DNA from 2 places in the Sporosarcina sp. AD_1 genome. Region 2 is predicted to be linked to the other one. Evidence: a T-box and tRNA genes for the amino acid it is inferred to sense, from the RefSeq annotation. Region 2 holds a T-box; the other holds one or more tRNA genes.
What was found. A T-box is a leader RNA that pairs with one kind of tRNA and senses whether it is charged. The one in region 2 lies ahead of ACSW3C_RS01130 (valine--tRNA ligase), so its partner is inferred to be a tRNA-Val.
Positions count from the first base shown of each region.

Region 1: it has a tRNA-Val gene. The T-box ahead of ACSW3C_RS01130 (valine--tRNA ligase) is inferred to sense a tRNA for this amino acid. The anticodon was not compared.

Region 1 is NZ_JBPVIR010000008.1:118,129-128,780, reverse strand. It holds gene ACSW3C_RS15995 (peptide chain release factor 3) at 1-133, opposite strand, end outside; gene ACSW3C_RS15990 (UDP-N-acetylmuramoyl-L-alanyl-D-glutamate--2,6-diaminopimelate ligase) at 313-1,803, opposite strand; gene ACSW3C_RS15985 (M42 family metallopeptidase) at 1,818-2,870, opposite strand; gene ACSW3C_RS15980 (ATP-binding protein) at 2,961-4,553, shown strand; gene ACSW3C_RS15975 (aldehyde dehydrogenase) at 4,774-6,156, opposite strand; gene ACSW3C_RS15970 (hypothetical protein) at 6,547-6,699, shown strand; gene ACSW3C_RS15965 (endonuclease MutS2) at 6,825-8,720, opposite strand; tRNA gene ACSW3C_RS15960 (tRNA-Val) at 9,242-9,314, shown strand; gene ACSW3C_RS15955 (Type 1 glutamine amidotransferase-like domain-containing protein) at 9,570-10,238, opposite strand; gene ACSW3C_RS15950 (DinB family protein) at 10,490-10,652, opposite strand, start outside.
Region 2 is NZ_JBPVIR010000001.1:215,429-226,080, reverse strand. It holds gene hemB (porphobilinogen synthase) at 1-32, shown strand, start outside; gene hemL (glutamate-1-semialdehyde 2,1-aminomutase) at 33-1,325, shown strand; gene ACSW3C_RS01135 (hypothetical protein) at 1,460-2,401, shown strand; T-box leader at 2,641-2,862, shown strand; gene ACSW3C_RS01130 (valine--tRNA ligase) at 2,960-5,605, shown strand; gene ACSW3C_RS01125 (hypothetical protein) at 6,195-6,455, opposite strand; gene ACSW3C_RS01120 (ATP-grasp domain-containing protein) at 6,452-7,258, opposite strand; gene ACSW3C_RS01115 (ATP-grasp domain-containing protein) at 7,255-8,121, opposite strand; gene ACSW3C_RS01110 (bifunctional folylpolyglutamate synthase/dihydrofolate synthase) at 8,185-9,414, shown strand; gene ACSW3C_RS01105 (GGDEF domain-containing protein) at 9,501-10,652, shown strand, end outside.

The DNA.
Region 1 (10,652 bases), on a different contig from region 2:
CCGTACCGGCATCACGAATGGCGCCGCCAAAGTACAACAACTTCTCAGTCATTGTTGTTTTCCCCGCATCTGGGTGGGAAATAATAGCGAACGTCCGGCGAGATGCAATCTCATCCTTTATCGGTTTTTGCATTTTGTTATCTCCTTATATATGAGCTTTTTTAAGCATAGAGCGATTGATGTCTCTTTTCAACCATTTTTTCTTATTACTGCGCCATTTCTGACCCTTTGAAATCCTGATTGTAATGCTTTACGTTAGAATATGCGAAAAAGAAAAGGGACTGCCCTATCGCGGACAGCCCACTCCATTGGTTATTCGCTCAATATCCGGTCGCCGAACTTTTTTTTCGCTTCCTCCAGCGCGATTTCCGCGTCGGAGTGCGGGTATTTTTCATTACCTATGATCTGGAAGTCCTCGTGCCCTTTGCCGGCAAAGATGATCATATCACCTGCATTTGCGACGGCGATGGCGTGTCGCACCGCTTCGGCACGGTCACCGATACATGCATATTGGCTATGTGTCATGCCGGCTTCCAATTCAGATAAAATCGATTCATTCGGCTCATACCGAGGATCGTCCGTCGTCAGAATGACATAGTCAGCTACAGATGCCTTCTCTGCCATAACCGGCCGTTTTTTCCGGTCTCGATTGCCGCCTGTGCCGATAAGGAAGATCAGCTTAGAACCCTCTTTTTTATAAGGCAAAACAGATTGGATCGCTTTCTCAATGGCATCCGGCGAATGTGCATAGTCGACAAACATCGTGATTGGCAAATCGGTTTCGACTTTTTGCATCCGCCCTTTCGCAGGGGAAACGGCAGAAAGATGTACGAGGATTTCTTCCGTTTTCATTCCTTTTGCATACAAAGCCGCAATTGCAGCGAGTGCATTATAGACATTGAATTCGCCGATCAATTTCGTGCTGACTTCATAGATGCCTTCGGGACATGTTAGTGTAAACGATGTTCCGCCCGATTCCATTTGAATATTTGACGCTTTGAACATCGCCTCATTCTGCACACCATAGGTCAAGACGGGATAAGGTGTCATCATACTCATCCGTTCGCTCCACGGATCATCCGCATTGAGTATCGCATATTTGAACTTCTCTAAGTCTTGCCCAAGCTGTGCGAATAAAAGTCCTTTCGCATTTCCGTAGTTTTCCATCGAACCATGGAAATCCAGATGATCGTGGGTTAAATTTGTAAAAATCGCGATATCAAATTCCGTCCCCGCCAGACGCCCTTCCACTAATCCGTGAGAGGAAACTTCCATTGTCATCACTTCGCATCCTTCTTCAGCAGCTTGAGAGATCATCTGCTGCGTCGTGAGGACATCTGTTGTCGTATTATCTGTTTCATAGTGCACGCCATCTAAATTAAAGCCGATCGTTCCCGTGACAGCTGTTTTCACACCAGCTTCCCGCAAAATGGAATGGATCAGATTGCTGACGCTTGTTTTTCCGTTCGTGCCAGTTACACCGATCATCGTCATCCGTTTGGAAGGGAAACCGTAAAATCGAGGGGCAAGCAACGCAATTGCCCGCGCGGTATCCTCCACGTACACGACAGCCACTTTATCCGTATCCACATGTACAGGTTCGGAGGCAATTACAACACGCGCCCCTTGTTCGACGGCCTGCTGAGCGTAGTTATGTCCATTGACCGTGAATCCTTTTATACAGACAAACACTCCTCCAGCACTGACAGCCCGCGAGTTGACCGCAAGATCTGTCACTGCCTGTGGAAGCTGCCCTTCTATTCGTCCAATCGGCACAATTGATAATAAGTGTTCGGTGTTCATGTTATTTCCTCCATTCAGTCTATCATGGCTGCATTTACATAAGCGTGCAACAGCTGCGATGTCGCTTTCAATGAGTCGATATGCGTGCGTTCCATTGCATGCGATGATTCAATGCCTGGGCCGAACAGAGCATGTCTTACGTCGAAACCAGCCCGGATAGCAGCTGAAGCATCTGATCCATAGAAAGGATAGATATCCAGTTTGAATGGAATGCTTCCCTCTTTACATAAAGAAGTCAGTTGCCGGGTCAGCTCATAATGATACGGGCCCGTGGAATCTTTTGCACAAATGGAAACCGTGTATTCATCGGACGTCTGCCCGTCACCGATAGCTCCCATATCAACAGCGATATATTCCACTGTCTCAGGCGGAATATTTGAGTTGCCTCCATAGCCGATCTCTTCATTGTTCGAAATGTAAAAATGGGTTGTGTGAGGCAGATCAGTCCCCTGTTCTTTCAAGCTTCGAACGAGCTCCAACAGCAATGCGGTACTCGCCTTATCATCTAAATGGCGAGATTTGACAAAGCCACTGTTCGTCACTTCAAAACGCGGATCAAACGATACAAAATCCCCGACTTCAATCCCGAGAGAGCGGGTCTCATCTGCCGTCTTCACTTTCTCATCAATCCGGACTTCGATATTATCCGCACTCCGTTTAGCAGTGCCAGCATCTTCGTACACATGGACCGTCGTCTGGTGCATTAATATCGTTCCGGAAATGACTCGCCCACAAGAAGTATGTATTTTGCAGTATTCCCCTTCGACTGCATTCCATCTGAAGCCGCCGATCATTGTCAGTTTCAAACGGCCATTCGATTTAATTTCTTTCACCATAGCACCTAATGTGTCGGTATGAGCCGTCAACAGACGATGGCGAGACGTATCTTTACCTTCCAATGTCGCAATAACTGCCCCTTTGTTCGTTTTCTTGAAGGGAACTTCCATTTTTTCGAATTCAGAAGCGATGAGCTTCATCACTTCGTTTGTATAGCCAGACGGACTTGGGGTTTCTACTAACCGTTTCAATAACGCTACAACACTTTTTTCATCAAAATTCATACGGATCACCTTTTGTCATTTTTTTAAAAAACATACTCCCAATTGATCGAAAATCATGTATGATTATCGGTAATATTATTTCGAGGGGTGCTGAAAGTGGAAACTGATAAGCTGATCCAATCCCACAATAATTTCATTATACTTTTTTTCGCTTCTGTCGTCATCGTTCAACTCTTCGTTCTGCCATTTGCAGATTATAAACTATACTGGGTGTTCGTGCTCGCAGGTTTTCTTTACACGGCTCTATTGCTGATTCTTTGCAGACTTAACGATAGAAGATACGCAACTTGTATTCGCTCTCTGATTCTGTTTGGCGCAAACCTATATGTATTCCTTCTCAATTTCCTATATCCCGATATTCCCTTTTTACTTTACTTGCTTTTCCCAATCATTTTTGCGTTCGTATATAATCACAAGCGAACGACTATCTTTTTAGTTTCACTTACATCATCCCAGCTGGGGATTCTATATTTCCTGTTTCATGATTTATATTCAACTATCGATCACTCTCGTCTCGTCGCCCATTATGTATTCTTACTACTGATGGTACTCGTTCTGACTGTCCTTTTCGTCTTCAGGGTGGGGCCTGAGTGGAAGAGATTATTTGTCGAAAACAGACGGAAAGAAGAACAGTTAACCTCGAAAGATGGATATTTGCATTTATTTTTCGAACATGCCCAAGACGCCATTGCCGTATTCAGTTTAGATTTACGCATCATTACGGTAAACCCTGCGTTCGAAACGATGTATGGCTGGAAAAAAGGCGAGTGCCAAGGAAAAAAGATTCAGCTTTATCCCGACAGTGAATTGCGCGGCGTTGTTTATCGGACTGAACGCGTCAAGCAAGGGGAAAGTTTTCATTTGAGGACAAAGGAAATGCGGAAAGACCAGACATTGTTCGATGCGGAAATGACAATCGCTCCGATCTACAATAATCAGCAAGAAATCATTGCATTTTCCGTCATCGCAAGAGATATTACGGATAAGCTGCAAGCCGAAAAGCTTAAGATGGATGCCATCAAATTAAAGGCCATTGGGGAAATGGCTGCAAGCGTTGCCCATGAAATGAGGAATCCAATGACCTCTGTTTCCGGCTTCATCCAAATGATGAATGATGATCCAGCGAATCCCTACCGTCATTTTACAGAAATCATGGGCGAAGAAATAAAAAGGATTAATTTGATTTCAAGTGAGTTTCTCATCTTCTCCAAGCCAAATATAAAAAAGACAAGCGAATTTGATATTGAACATGCACTACTGGAAGTCATCAATCTCTTTGAAAATGAATTCCAAATGAGGAAGATTAAATGTTCCATTCATCTAGCGGAACATCCAGCTTATATTTTTGGCAATGAAGAAAGTATTAAACAAGTTTTTATCAATATTTTGCGAAATGCCGTAGAAGCACTTTCTGATCGAGGAGTTCTGCAAATTAAGAACCAAATCATAGCTGATCAGCTAAGCATTGAAATCTACGACAACGGATCAGGCATGAATAACGAAGCACTCGAACAACTCTTTGAGCCTTTTTATTCTACGAAAGAGGATAGCTCCGGACTCGGCATGGTCATCACAAAAAAGATTATATATGATCATAAAGGCAGAATCGAAGTTACTAGCGATCCAGGGGCGGGTACCCTCGTATCCTTGACTTTTCCAATCGTCAAAATGAACCCGCTGGCTTGCTAATAAACTCTAAAATAGAGAGAAATTAAAGAGAGTATGGAAACGGTCAGGTTCTCCATACTCTCTTTTTTACGTCTAACAAGTTCTTTTTGCGGCCAACTCTTTTCGGTTAACGAACCGCCGTCTCGGAGTTGTCGCCACGACAAATACCCGTAATGCTCTACTGTCTTATAAACTAGAAAGCTTTTATTCTATTACTATTTCTCGGCTTTTTCTTTTTCTTTTACTTTAAAAGCCGCTTTAGCAGGGATAATTTATTGCCGTAAGGCGGGAAACCAAACCGGACAGAAATGGCAGTGCTTTTATGCATCAAGGATTTTGCATGCGTGAATGTGTCAAAGCTAGCTTTTCCGTGATAAGCATTCATGCCGGATGGACCGACCCCACCAAATGGCAAGTGCAGATTAGCAACATGGCTGATCGTGTCATTGACACACCCGCCACCAAACGGCAATTGTTCTGCAAAATAATCCGCCGCTTTCTTATTTTCAGTGAACATATAGGCTGCCAACGGTTTCGGCAACTGACGAATCCTATGAATTAAGGAACCTAGATGTTCATATGGCAAGATGGGAAGAATCGGCCCGAAAATTTCCTCTTCCATAATCGGGTCTTCCCAAGTGACGCCAGCCAGCAGCGTCGGTTCCATATATAGCTCTTCCCGATCCACATGTCCTCCGAACACAACATTTGAACGATGGCCTTGCAAAAAATTTTCAAGCCGGTCAAAGTGATTCTCATGAATGATTCTGCCGTAATCCGGACTTTGAGAGGCATCCTTTCCATAAAACCGGAAAATAGCCTTTTTCAGCTCCATCACAAAGGCATCGTGTACGGATTCATGAACCACAACGTAGTCAGGTGCGACACAAGTTTGTCCATTGTTCAGGAATTTCCCCCAAACGATGCGCTCCGCCGCTTTATCCAGCTTGGCAGTCTGATCGACGATGGCCGGACTCTTCCCACCAAGCTCCAGTGCAAATGGTGTTAGCCGCTCTGCAGCCGCCTTCATCACAATCTTGCCGACCCGGGCGCTTCCAGTGAAAAACAGGTAATCAAAAGGACCGTGAAGCAGGGCTGATGTTTCACGCACACCGCCTTCCACTACATATATATATTCTGATGGAAAGGTTTCCGCAAGGATTTTTTGGACAACTCCCCCTGTATGCGGGGCATTTTCAGAAGGCTTTACAACTATGCAGTTGCCTCCTGCTATTGCACCAATCAAAGGTTCCATTACAAGCTGGAACGGATAATTAAATGGACCAATAATTAATACGGAACCATACGGCTCACGAATGACACTACTTTGAGCAGGTTGCAAATGGAGCGGTGTTTTAACAGGTTCCGGCTCCATCCAGTCATCCAGGTTTTTCATCATATACGAAATGCTGTCCAAAATAAAACCAATTTCCGTCATATACCCTTCAAAAGGACCTTTATGCAAGTCTTTCCATAAGGCGTCGAGGATATCACTTTCATATCGCATGATAGCACCACGCAGTCGGTCAAGCATCTCTTTTCGAAACGATGCTGGCCTGGTCGCACCGGAATAGTAAAAATTTCGTTGCTTCTCGATAATCTGTTCGACATGTATGGCTTCCAATGAGTTCCCTCCTCTTACTCGTTATCGCCATCATAGCCGGAAACTCAATTTCATGCAAAAAATAATAAACCGAGACAGAATGTCAATATAGCAAAAGGACTGAATTTTAGTTCCGCTAATTTCCGACCAATTACGCAGTTTGGCGAAATGACTCGAAACATATACTTGTATTAAGAAAAAAGATCACCACAGATTAAAACGTTTACGAATGACAAGCACGTCCTATTGTGAACCGGCGTCCCCTTTTGAAGAATAGCATGTGAGCCGACACCTTCTCGGGATAGGCCTAATGATTCTTTTTGCGTCCTTTGTGTTTGGGTGAGAAGTTTTTCAGGGTAAAGAATAACCACATAAACGAAAACGATTCAACACGAAATGGAGGAAAAGGACATGACGACAACAGAAACTTGGTGGGAAACGATTTTTGAAGGAAATCTTTCATTGGGACTCAACAAGGAGCGCATCGCAGACCTTGAAGGAGAAACCTTCCTCTACTTTAACGACGGCAACGTTATAACCGAACACGAAAATATGACACATTGAAATTCCTAAGCATACGAAAACAAAGATGTAAATCGTCAGAAATGCCACGATTCCTTGCCAGTCAGGCAAATGGAAACGTTGCGATCTCTGACGATTTTTATTGCCTAGGCTGCTTCTTAATGGAGTTAACGGTCACGCGATTCCTTTTGCAGCTTCTTCAACGCCTTTTTCGAACCTCTCGCCAAATCATGCTCCATTTTGCGTTCCTCATAGGAAGTAAACAGCGTTTGCAAATCGTAAGACGGTGGGTACAATTCCGTTGCTGGAATTTCCAAAGCAACGCGCTTTACATTCACTTCCATAAACTCTCCCTCATTAAAGACCACGACATTGTTAAATTGATTCCGCTCTTGATAAATGATCCCGCTTTCTCCAGACTCCAATAGCTTTACTTTGTCACCAATGGCATACTCGTATACCAATTCGCTTTCTTGTTTCAGGAGTCGTGGTTTTCGGATCTTTTCACTTCGCACTTTCGCAAAATCATATTCTTTTTCATTCATATATCGTTTTGCCTTCGTGATCACCTTATCATGCAGCTCCATTTTCCTCGCAATCCACAAAGCATTGCTTTCTCCCGACATTCCGATTAAGAGCTGATACGTCGGTTCCAATGTTTCATTTTTAAATTGCATTGCTGCATTCATAAAGTCATCATGTTGCTCCGAGAACCGTTTGATCTCTCCGTAATGCGTCGTGGCGACTACAATGCATCCCATTTGATAAAATTCTTCCAGCGATGCAATGGCAAGAGCTGCTCCTTCGTTCGGTTCAGTGCCACTTCCAATTTCGTCGAAAAGCAGCAATGTTCGATGGTCAGCCACACGCATGATATCCGAAATATTTTTCATATGGGACGAGAATGTGCTGAGGGCATTCTCCATGCTTTGATTATCCCCAATATCAACAAAGATCTGATGAAACAGGGAAATCTCTGTCTCGGTCGTACCACTAATATGGAGGCCGGCCATCGTGGCCAGTGTTAACAGTCCAAACGTTTTTAAGACGACCGTTTTTCCGCCTGCATTCGGTCCGGTAATAATCAAGCCTCGATATGAATCACCAATTTCAAAATTTAAAGGAACGGCGTGGCTGCCGAGCAAAGGATGTTTACAGTCGACTAACTTGCTGTAGCCATGTTCATTGACACGTGGCGCGATTCCTTCCATCTGCTTACTGAGCTTCCCTTTCGCAAAGGCGAAATCGTATTGTCCAATCAATTCAATATTTACTTTAATCGCTTGTAAATGTTCTGCTACAAGCCCTGTCAGCGTAGCCAAAAGCTGATATTCTTCAACCGCTTCCTCAACCCGCTGAATCGACAGCTCATTCGTTAACTTGGCAACGACTGCCGGCTCAATAAATACAGTAGAACCTTTTGAAGATTGCTCGATAATGACTCCCTCTATTTGATGTTTGTAGGTAGCTTTAATTGGTATCGTATAATGATCGTCTTTTTGGCTAATAAAGAATTCCTGGATCATCTCTTTATTGGCTGGATTCCGCAAAAACTTCTGAAGCCGTTCTTGAATCTTCCCCTTCGTCGTTTCCATCGCTTTCCGAATTCGGCCCAGCTGACGACTGGCAGTGGAAGCTACTTGATTGTTCACGATAATTGATGCGATTTCATTTTCCACTTGCAGGAGCTCAGTCATGGATTGTGAATAACTGCTTAACGTCGGAGCATAAAACGATTTCTCCTGCATAAACTGTTTAATTTTCCGGCATCCCCGCAAAAAATCAGCAATTCCTGTGAAATCAGCCGGCTCCAGCATCATGCCCTTTTCAAGTTTAGATAACGTTCGATGTACAGCGGCGACTCCCGCCATCGGCAGATGGGTATCCATATCAACGAGTGTTCTGGCTTCCGATGTTTCGCGCAGCCTCTCCTCGACAATCTTCAACTGGCTGCTCGGCTCAAGTCGCTCGACCAGCTGCTGCCCCAATTCACTGGAACAGCATTCTTTTAATCGTTCCTTCAACTCATTCCATTGCAATTTCTCATATGTCATTTCATTCATTCGGCATGCTCCTCATTTTGTAATAAATGAAGATACCCATTCAACTGATTTTATTGGAGGATGAATGGGAACGATCCGCTGGAGAAATCATACTACAGCAAGAGAACCGCCCCAAAATAAAAAAGCAGCGGGATACCCGACTGCTCGAAGTTCGAATTATAAAGATGCAGAAAAACCGTTAGCTGAGACTAACGACAAGACCGGAACCCTTATAAAGCGATGTAGGTATCTTCATAGGTTGGCGAAATAATGCAACACAAAGAAACGGCAGGATAATTTCCTCCTACACGAAACTCAGGTTGAGCTATTTCATTCAGTTCATCCTATTTCGATCCTACTTCACTCATAAAAAGAGCACCTCTCTTTGTTCCAATCAAAACCAATCTCCTTTTATTGTATGGCAGACCTTCGATCACTGTCAACAATGACTGAAAATATTTATTTTTTAACAGGCGCTTGCAACAACCTAGCGAGCATGCTAATATAATAAATGTGTTCGAGAGAACATTCCTAGCAAAACCGATTCCGTAGCTCAGCTGGGAGAGCGCTACCTTGACAGGGTAGAGGTCGCTGGTTCGAGCCCAGTCGGAATCATTGGGTGCCAAACCCTTGGAAGTATTGTCGGAACAACGATACTTCTCCGAAACAGTCTTATTAGGCCGGATGCCTAGGGGCTGTTTTTTTGTGGTTTTTTACCTTTTGTCCGCTGATTTTCTCCTCTACTATCTTCACACTCCTCTTTATAATGCCCGTTTCATTCCCCACGGAGTAGATTTGTTGGATCTTCCCCTTAAGCCAGCCTCTTGTTAAACCAAAGCACCTGTTTGTTAAACTCAGTTTTATAAGATATCAAGTTGAAAGGAGTTTCCAAAGACCTTCGGATACAACTTCTACAGTTCCTTCGACTACTTTGATTGCGGTTTGATCGTCAATCGCGTACGCAGGTCCCTGCATACTGGATGCCCATTTCTCTGCGGCAGCAAGGGTGTTTCCCGGCAACAGCTCGTGATTCAGGTGCGGAAAGATTGAAAAGTCAACGAGGCTCAGTGTTTCATCACCACCGCCTGGTGGAGTCCAGCCAACAAAATATTCCCCTATGTTAGGGGTCATCACCATGCTCCCGGCACTCATTCCCACATAGACTGAGTTCAGTGACGGAATAAGGTCTGATAGCCCGGATTGACGCATCCAGTGACATAGGTAGAGGGCGTCGCCACCTGACACCAGCAATACATCTGTCTCCTGAACCACGGGTACCCAGCGGTTTTCGTCTATACTTGGAAGCGCTGTGAGCTCCAAGATGCCGATGGATTTCCAACCGAGGTTCACCATGGGATTTTCTTCTTTCCCACTGATGAACTCCCAGGCTTTGACGCCAGGTCCAACCCATGGATGTCCATACATCGCAGTGGGGATGCACAAAGCGTTTGAGTCAGCAATCGGCTTGCCCAGCATGTCAACAAGTTCATCGTGTATGCTTTTGTTTATGACGCCTCCAGATGTAAGCAGAAATTTCATAACTTCACTCCTTCCCATAGTTTGTACTGACAAGCTATGACCTTTCGGTATAAATGGTAATACAAGATTAATTATTAAGGATTACAACGGTATAAGTTGCTGGTTGGAGCCCAGTATGAATCCTTTAGCGCCAAATCCACAGGAAGGTTGTCGGAACAACAACCTTCTCCGAAGATCGTCTTATTTAGCCGAATGTCTAGGGGCTGTTTTTTTGAGGTTTTAAACTGAATGTCCATTAATAAACAAAGTTCTTAATTTGCATCCAGTTGTGTTTTAATATCTTTTATTTGTTCAATGTGACGCTTTTCATGCAAATAGATGACTTCAATCCATTGATCCAAAGGCAATTCACCGAAAGCCGGATGCTTCACTGATTTTTTTGTCAAGATAGATTCATCGTCAATCGTGCTAAGA
Region 2 (10,652 bases):
AAGACGCAGCGCGCTGGTTGGAGGAGAATTGAGTGAGCAGACAATATGAGAAATCCAGAGAGGCATTTGCCGAAGCGGTCAACTTATTGCCAGGCGGGGTAAACTCGCCGGTACGTGCATTCAAGTCAGTCAATATGGACCCGATTTTCATGGAAAGCGGGAAAGGTGCCATCATTAAGGATATCGATGGCAACGAATATATCGACTATGTCCTTTCATGGGGCCCGCTTATCTTAGGACATACTGATCCAGATGTAGTCGAAGGAATCAAACGAGTCGCGGAAACCGGGACGAGCTTCGGTGCTCCGACATTGCTTGAGAATGAACTGGCGAAAATTGTGATCGACCGAGTGCCGTCCATTGAAATGGTCCGCATGGTTTCATCCGGTACGGAAGCAACAATGAGTGCGTTGCGATTGGCGCGCGGATACACAGGACGCAACAAAATCCTGAAATTTGAAGGCTGCTACCATGGCCATGGGGATTCCTTGCTCATTAAAGCGGGTTCAGGTGTCGCGACACTTGGCTTGCCGGATAGCCCAGGTGTTCCGGAAGGTATCGCAAAAAATACAATTACCGTTGCCTACAACGACTTGGAAAGTGTAAAAGCGGTCTTTGAGCAATTCGGGGATGATCTGGCTGGTGTCATCGTGGAACCTGTAGCCGGTAATATGGGGGTCGTTCCTCCACAGCCTGGCTTCTTGGAAGGTTTGCGTGAATTGACCGAGAAAAATGGCACGCTGTTGATTTTCGATGAAGTCATGACAGGCTTCCGCGTCGGTTACAACTGTGCGCAAGGCTATTTTGGCATCACGCCAGATTTGACTTGTCTTGGAAAAGTAATCGGTGGCGGGCTTCCAGTCGGCGCATATGGCGGTAAACGGGAGATCATGGAGCACATCGCGCCAGCAGGAACTGTATACCAAGCCGGAACATTATCCGGAAATCCACTTGCCATGACAGCTGGTATTGAGACATTGAAAAAGTTGACGCCTGCGTCGTATGAACATTTCATGAAGCTGGGCGATCAATTGGAAGCAGGTTTCCGTGAAGCGGCTACGAAATACAATATCCCGCACACAGTCAACCGTGCAGGGTCGATGATCGGATACTTCTTCACAAACGAAGATGTCATCAATTATGACAAAGCAAAAACGTCGGATTTAAATCTCTTTGCAGAGTATTTCCGTTTGATGGCCGAAGAAGGGATCTTCTTGCCACCATCCCAATTCGAAGGTATGTTCCTATCCACAGCACATACGGAAAAGCATATTGAGCAGACAGTGAAGGCTTTCCATACAGTGTTTGAGAAGTTATCAAAATGACAATGAAATTTTTGCACTATGATTCCGTTATTTACGAATCATAGTGTTTTTTTATTGAATTCCTGCCTAAGCAGTCTACTCCAAGGCTTCCATGCATATGATGGCAAATGAGAAGAAGCAAGGGAGGGAATTCGTTGAGGAATTTACAATGGAAGATGGAAGAATCGTTTTATTTCCCGGGACATATCGGCGTTCCTCAAGATGCCCAGTCGGTGAAAGTGAAGGCCGGTTTTACTGAAAAGAGAACGGATGACGCTGTGAGGTTGACGGGCATCTACCATATCGCTGCGAAAATCAATTTTCTAGAAGGGGAGCGTGGGGAAGGACTTCCTGAAGCGGCGGTATTTATTGACGATGTCGAACTGGAAGGCAAGCAAGGGTACTTTGAATATGCGGTGCCGTTGAACATCGATCTACCGCCTGAAGTTGGCCACCCGATGCACGTCCATGCGAAGGATGTGAAGACAACCGTCGATGAAGAAGGGGTTCTTCAAATCACTTGGGATGTGGATTGTGTATACGGAGAAGACAGTAATAAAATGGCGGAGGGTAAGGAAAAGGAACCTGAAGCAGCGGTAAATGAGGTCGCAAAGAAGGAGCCGGTTGTTGCTGATGAGCAGAAGGAAAAAGCGGCTGCACAAAAGGAAGAAGCTGTTGTTCACGCGGAGGCAAAAACCGAAGAGCAAGCCGTATCCAAACAAATCAGTCAAGCTGAAGTGAGCGAAGGAAAAGTTGAGGCGGACGCGACAAAGCAGAATGAAAAGCCGAGTGAGACGGCTGCAGCGGCGGCTGTAAAGAAGGAAGATACAGTTGATGAGGCAACGACGCCGTTAGCAGAAACTAAACCGGTGGCTGAAGACACGGTCGAGGCAATGGCTGCCGAGCCGGAAGAGAAGGTGGCAGTGGCAGTTACGGCAAAAGCCCCGCGCCAGGAAGAACAGACTGCTCTCGAAGCGCACGTCGCAACGTATGACAGCAGTTCGTTCACAGGGGGAGACGACATGCTATCATACATCGCGAGTCTTCAAGATGAATGGACCACAACGACCTTCCGTTCAAATGATGTTTTTGTATAACAGAAATGCGATTCCGCATAACAGACAGAGCAAGAGAAAGTCACCGGTTGTCGGGATAATTAATAATCGGATCAATTGAAAGCAGCAAATCGGTATAATAATACCCTTGCAATAAAAACGTGTTTTCCGCAGCCATGGTGGCAATAAATAAGGATTATACCCTCTTCTCATCACAATCTTCCTTTCGTAAAGTGGTTGACGTTTCCTATTCCATTCCGGTACAATAGTGTCAACTGCATATTGATGCGTGGAACGGGATAGTACACATGACGGTTCATTTTAGAGAGGGCTCGCCTGGTGAAAGAGCTTATGAATGGTTTTGTCGAATGTCACCCGGGAGCAGTTTCCGTGAACATTGAAGTAGCGGAAGCCGGTTAGAAGCCGTTACAAGATGTTGAGGTGCAGACGTTAGTTTGCATGAATAAAGGTGGTACCGCGAATATAACTCCTTCGTCCTTTTTGGCGATAGGGGTTTTTTTATTTTCCGGAAAACCTCCCGCATCTTTTCCGCTCATATGCATCCTGTAGAGTAATGGTTGAATTGAAGGAGGAATTGGTATGACAACTGAAAATAATACAATGCCAACGAAGTACGATCCGCAGTCGATTGAATCGGGCCGATACGAGTGGTGGCTTAAAGGCAAGTATTTTGAAGCGCAGCCGGAAAGTGGGAAAGAACCATATACGATCGTTATCCCACCGCCGAACGTAACAGGTAAATTGCATTTGGGCCACGCATGGGACACGACGTTGCAAGATATTCTGATTCGTATGAAACGGATGCAGGGCTACGACGCACTATGGCTGCCAGGCATGGACCATGCAGGGATTGCGACACAAGCGAAAGTAGAAGAAAAACTTCGTGCTGATGGCAAAACAAGATATGACTTAGGTAGGGAAAAATTCCTTGAAGAAACATGGAAATGGAAAGAGGAATATGCCAGCCACATCCGTGCGCAATGGTCAAAGCTTGGTCTAGCACTCGATTATTCCCGTGAACGGTTTACGCTTGATGAAGGTCTATCTCGCGCAGTTCGTGAAGTCTTTGTCAAATTGTATGAAAAAGGACTTATCTATCGCGGCGAATATATTATCAACTGGGATCCGGCAACCAAAACAGCCATCTCTGATATTGAAGTAATCCATAAGGATGTGCAGGGTGCATTCTATCATATGCGCTACCCACTAGCGGACGGAACCGGAAGCATCGAAATAGCGACGACTCGTCCTGAAACAATGCTTGGGGATACGGCGGTTGCGGTTCATCCAGAAGATGAGCGTTACAAGCATTTGATCGGAAAAACGGTCAAATTGCCAATCGTCGGCCGTGAAATTCCGATTGTTGCTGATGATTATGTCGACATGGAATTCGGAAGCGGTGCGGTAAAAATTACGCCTGCCCATGACCCGAACGACTTTGAAATCGGGAACCGCCACAACTTGCCTCGCGTACTCGTCATGAACGAAGACGGCTCGATGAATCAACTGGCTGGCAAATACGAAGGCATGGATCGTTTCGAATGCCGCAAACAGATCGTTAAGGATTTGCAGGATATGGGTGTCCTCTTTAAAATTGAAGAACATTTACATGCAGTCGGCCATTCAGAGCGGAGCGGCGCTGTCGTGGAACCATATTTATCCACACAATGGTTCGTTAAAATGGGGCCTCTCGCGAAAGAAGCGATCGATCTTCAGCATGGCGAAGGCAAAGTCAATTTTGTACCGGAACGTTTCGAAAAAACGTATTTGAATTGGATGGAAAACCTGCATGACTGGTGTATCTCTCGTCAGCTTTGGTGGGGCCACCGGATTCCGGCTTGGTATCATAAAGAAACAGGCGAAGTGTATGTAGGACATGAAGAACCTGCGGATATCGAAAACTGGAACCAGGACAATGACGTTCTGGACACTTGGTTCTCTTCCGCGCTATGGCCGTTCTCGACAATGGGCTGGCCGGATGCCGAAAACGAAGAATTCAAGCGCTACTATCCAACTGATACGCTCGTCACGGGCTACGATATCATCTATTTCTGGGTATCCCGCATGATTTTCCAGGGGATCGAATTTACGGGGCAACGTCCATTCAAAGACGTGCTCATTCATGGCCTTGTGCGTGCAGAAGATGGACGGAAGATGTCCAAGTCGCTCGGCAACGGCGTGGACCCGATGGATGTCATCGATCAGTACGGAGCAGATGCATTGCGCTACTTCCTGGCAACGGGTTCATCACCAGGCCAAGACCTTCGTTTCTCGACAGAGAAAGTAGAAGCGATCTGGAACTTTGCGAATAAAATCTGGAATGCCTCCCGTTTTGCTTTGATGAACATGGATGGCATGACATATGAGGAAATCGATTTGTCTGGTGAGAAATCCGTAGCAGATGCTTGGATTTTGACACGTTTGAACGAAACGATAGAGCAAGTAACGAAACTCGCTGACAAGTATGAGTTCGGTGAAGTCGGCCGTGCCCTTTACAATTTCATCTGGGACGATTTCTGCGACTGGTACATCGAGATGGCGAAATTGCCGTTATACAGTGAAGATGAAGCAGCGAAGAAGATGACACGTTCAGTGCTCGCTTATGTGCTCGATAACACGATGCGTCTATTGCATCCACTTATGCCGTTCATTACGGAAGAGATCTGGCAAAACCTACCGCATGAAGGCGAATCAATCACGACAGCTGCTTGGCCGGTTGTTGATACGTCACTAACGGATACAGACAAAGCGTCCGCAATGAAACTGCTCGTCGATCTGATCCATGCGGTGCGTAATATCCGTGCGGAAGTAAACACGCCGATGAGCAAGAAAGTTTCCTTGTACATCGCAGCTAAAGATCAGGCGATTGTAGACGTGCTGGAAGCGAACCGGAATTACATCGAACGTTTCTGCAACCCGGAAACACTTGAAATCGGCATTGGCATTTCAGCACCAGGCAAATCGATGTCCGCTGTCATTACAGGAGCAGAACTGTTCTTGCCGCTAGAAGGCTTGATCAATGTCGAAGAAGAAATTGCACGTCTCACGAAGGAATTGGCGAAGTGGGACAGCGAAGTGAAACGCGTTCAAGGCAAGCTGTCCAATGAGCGATTCATTTCCAAAGCACCGGAAGCGGTAGTTGCGGAAGAACGCGAGAAAGAAAAAGATTACTTAGAGAAGAAGGCGGCAGTCGAGCGCCGGATTGAAGAGTTGAAAGAAATGTAATACTAGCTGGCGGCCTTCTATTTAGAAGAGACCGCCAGCTTTTTTTGTTGTATTAAAAGTGTTCTTTTTGTTGGCTTATAGGTAGCTTCCAACTTGCTTTGATAAAAATACATGATGCTTGGTATACTATGGAAATACACCTTTAAGGGTTCAATGGTTTAGGTATGTCAGTAGATGACAAGAAGATGAATGAATAAAACAGGGGGGATTCATCTGGTTTATGTAATAATATTCTTTTCTCTAGTGCTCTCAACAATAGGGTCAGTTGTTATCCTGAAAAAGACGAACCATAAAAGATGGAGTATGGTAACAGCTGTGTTTGTAAATATGATCATCTTACTTTCATCCATGTTCATTCTGTACAGTATGAATGAAGAGGCGCGTATTTTCGGCGTAGATAATACGGATTCACTTGTTTTGATAATTGCTATCCCGATTATTTCGTGGGTGAATTTTGTAGTACTTCAATTTGTGAATAGAAGACGCTGGCAAGTTGATTAGCATACAACATTCAAGAAGAACATATGGAAAATAAAAAACGCACAGGCGTAACTGTGCGTGTAATTTAATGACCGAGCCTGTTAAACTTTTATGTCTCCTTATCCCTTCTCGAAAACCCATACATGGATATTAAAAAACCGAGGACTACGAGAATATAAGGAGTTCCATACAAAGAGAATTTCCCATCCAATAGGAAAATCCCACCGACCATAGTTAGATGCAAACCAAGAATCATTGTCTTCCATCCCGATTTCGAATGCCGCAGTGCCTGGATTGCTTTAAAGCTGGCATAGACGGCGAGAGGGGTAACAATTAAGATCATCAGAAAGATGGTCACTACAGGGTTCAACCGATCACCTCACCTTCCAATTTTCTTTTCACATATTTCATCAACTCCGCAGCAGGGGAGAGGTCTTGTGTCACATATAACGATCTGGCTCCGACCGGATCTTCCACTTCGTTGAGCAGCCAGTGGCCATCCGGTAACAGAAGAAAGTCGATGCCAATATAATCGCTTTTTAAAGCCTTCGCGATAGTTTGCACTTCCTTTTCCTGTGATGCGGAAAGAGCGTATCGTTCCACGGAGCCGCCTAATGTATAGTTTGATTTGAACGAATCCTGTCCCATACGTTTTACGGCACCTAGCACTTCATTCCCGAGCATGAACACCCGGATATCCGTGCTGTTCGATTCGACAAAGGGCTGGGCAATGATGTGCCGACCGGCAAATATATTGAAAAAGACCTCCGCCTCTTCTTTTGACTGACAAAGAGATACCTCATGGCCCCCATGACCATCACGTGTTTTCAAGACGATGGGGAAGGACGAAAGCTCATCGGCCGAGCCCGTTTTTTTCGTAGGGACTGCAGAAATCCCAAGCAATGACGCAAGCTCAAAGGTTTTGAGTTTATCATTGGCAATCCGGTTCACTTCCGACCGGTTGAACAGCCGAAACCCTTCTGCTTCCCATTTCGCAGAAAGCTCGGAATTTCGATCGCGAAACATAATAAAATCGGTCTCCTCGTCAGGATGTTCTTCATCAACAAGGAGAGTCAATTCCATATGCAATTGATTGGCTGAATGAATTAAGTCATCAATAAATCCCTTATTTCGTTCTGCCTCGGGGGATGAATAATAAAGACAGCCTTTCATGACAGCTTCCCTACAATGTATTCGATCATCTTATCTGCAACATTGATTCCCGTGACATTATAAATATTGCGGATATGTGCTGCAGCGTTCACTTCGCAGACTAAAGGGCTTTCGTCGTCGCCAAATAATAAGTCTACTCCAGCGAACTCTGCACCAACTGCCTCGGCAGCTTGCATTGCAATCTTCTTTTGCACGTCCGTTAGTTCGATAACGCTTGCCACGCCGCCATTTGTAATATTCGCTCGGAAATCGGTTTCAGACGAACGATACATGGCCGCCACGATTTCACCGCCGACAATATTGACCCTTATGTCACGCCCACGGCTCGAGGCAATGAACTGTTGGAATACATAATCAATCCCTCTCAATTCATCGACTTTCGCATAAAAATCTTCTTCTGATTCTATTAAATATACTTTCATCCCGAACGATCCATGTCCCTCTTTCATAATGAGCGGAAGGCCGAATTGTTCGAGCACATTTTCATAGTATCCGGAGTTCTGTATGGTGAAATTCGGATACACTTTTGGTGCAATGATCGTTTTAGGCATCGGGATGCCTGCCTTTGCCAGTTTAATATATTGTTTTGCCTTGTTGTCACACGTTTCGATGACATCCGGATCATTGAAGACGGGGATACCGTTCTGCTTCAAATAAGACGCGAGCAGAATGTCTTTATCGAGGAAAACAACAAAATCTGGTCGATCCTTGGGTAGCGCTGAGAGATCAATCATCACTTCGTAGTTCTTTTTCATTGTTGCTCGAATGCCTGCCCGTTCTGCCGCTTCCGCGACGAGTACTGCCTGATCTAGGAATTTATCGCTAGTTAAACTGCCATTGTAAATTACCCAACAACTTCTCATAAAGGACCCCTCCGGCCATGATATACTTACCCTATGCTGATTTTAACACACGGAGGGATTCAATTGATTCCAAAATTGGATGAATATAAAGAGCGATGGGACATTCGTAGTGATAGAGAGATAAAACCGGGGCTAGATCATGTGAAAGAGGCGTTGAGGCGTGTCGGAAATCCGGAAAAAGGGTTGAAAATCATTCATGTGGCTGGGACAAATGGGAAAGGTTCCACAGTCGCCTTCATGGAAGCCGTATTACAAGAGCACGGCTTTCGGACTGGAGTATTCTCTTCTCCGGCGCTTGTCGATCTGCATGACCAAATCAGATTAGACGGTCTGCCGGTAAGCAGAACGGAGCTGGACGAAGCATTTCGTTGCATGAAGGAAAAGGGTCTAAGCGACTTAGTCACAGATTTTGAGCTGCTGACAGTTGCCGCATTCTTGGTGTTTCAACAAAATGCACCCGATTATGTCTTGCTGGAATGCGGGATGGGAGGGGAGCTGGACAGCACAAACGTAGTGACGCCGCTCGTTTCTGTCATTACGCCGATCGCGCTGGACCATGAAGGGTTCCTCGGAACGACACTTACCGAAATTGCGGGCCATAAAGCGGGCATTATGAAGGAGCGGGTGCCTGTCGTAACGGGAAGTTTGCCGGTTGATGCAGAAATTGTGATCAGACAGAGAGCAGGGGAACTGGATAGCCCTTGGAGTTGCTTCGGAGTGGACTTTACAGTGGAGACAGGGGAAACGGAACGTTTCGTGGGCTCTGCTTCATTCGAATGGCAAACGAGGAGGATGAAAGGTCCACACCAGGCAAGGAACGCGGCGATTGCGTTGGAAGCGCTGTTGCAGGCGGGAATTAAACTGGAGCAGTCATCCGTCGCAGCCGCCATTGCCAAAGCACAGCTTCCGTTCAGGTTTCAGGAAATTAGCGAGGGGGTATTTCTGGATGGTGCGCATAATCCGGCTGCAGCTAAAGCGCTGGCTGATACGATCCGGACAGAGTTCCCTGGAGAAAAAGTTGATTTTGTAGTTGGAATGCTGCAAACCAAAGATATTCAAAAGACCCTGGATGAACTGATTCCCGTGGCGGAGTCTTTTACGTTTATCTCCTTTCCGCATCCACAAGCCGCTTCGGCAGAACAGCTGATGGAAAGTTGTCGGTATAGTACAAAAAGGGTGACAAAATTGGAAACTGATTCTATAATACTAACAAGAGGAAATACTAGGAAGAAAATAGTTGCAGGCTCACTGTATCTTATCACTAGTCTTTTGGACTACTATAAGTTAAAATGAGGATGGAAGTTCATTTTGTGTAATGAATTGGGAATCATGTAAAATAAATTAAGGGCTCGTGCAACTAGGTAAGGAGGAAATGAGAAATGTCCCAGAAGAGAGATCATATACTTATTTATTTCTTTTGTTGGCTGCTCATTGTTCCTTCTGGACTCTATTTGGCATGGGCAAATTTTTCTCCGCAGTCATTCGATTGGCTCCGGCTCATTCTTTACACGGTCATGGCATTATTGACTTCTTCTTTCATTGTGAAATTCAATGGTAAACCTATTTCATTGACGATGTGGGTGACGATGGCCGTATTTCTGGAGTATGGACTGTTCGTTGAAATGTTCATTAGCCAGCTGGCGCTTTTCGCTACATTGACCGTGCAAAAAAGTTCATTGCCGTTCATAAAGAGGTATTTCATTAATTCATCGATGGTCATGATCACTTCGGCTGTTGCGGCTTTCGGATTCTTTTTTATCGGCGGTGATATCGGTACGAGGCATTTTGGAATCGCCCTCGTCAGCCTCGCTGTCTACCGGCTGTTTTATACAGTTGCTAATTTATCGATACTTAAAATCTATTTCAAGTATAGCAGGAGTTCATCAGTTTTTACGTTACGTGATATTGCCTTTGAATATGGAAGCGTCGTTCTTCTGCTTCCAATTTCCTTAACGCTGTACTTTTTACTTGAGGTCATTGGGGAAAGTGCGTTTGCTCTGATTGGCATTCCGTATCTGGCGACAGTGACGATCATCCGTCAATATAGTAAATCGGAGCGTGTGAACAGTGACTTGAAAAGGGCGGGTGAGATCGGAAACGAATTGGCCGGCATATCAAATGTCCAGCAAGTCCGGGATCAATTCATCCAAAAAGTAAGTGTCCTGTTTCAGTCGGATCATGTGTACTTGTTCAAAAGTCATGGACAATGGTTGGAGCAAGTGAGGGTTTTGGAAGACGATCGCTTCATAGACAATGGATTTGAATCGTTCCAAATTGGCCAAGGAATCGCTGGAAGTGTCCTCTCCAAAACAGAGCCTGTTATATACCGGCGAAGATCCGAGTGGGAAGATATCGCACTGCACTTCGCACCGCTCGATTTGGAAAGTATTTTATGTGTACCGATTTCCCACCATGATGAAGTGGAATTCATTCTTCTGCTCGGCTCAAGAAGAAGAAAGGCATTTAAGGAATATCAGCTGAAGATTTTAGATTTGCTAGGCTCTTACTTTATCGTGTCGCTCGACAAAGCG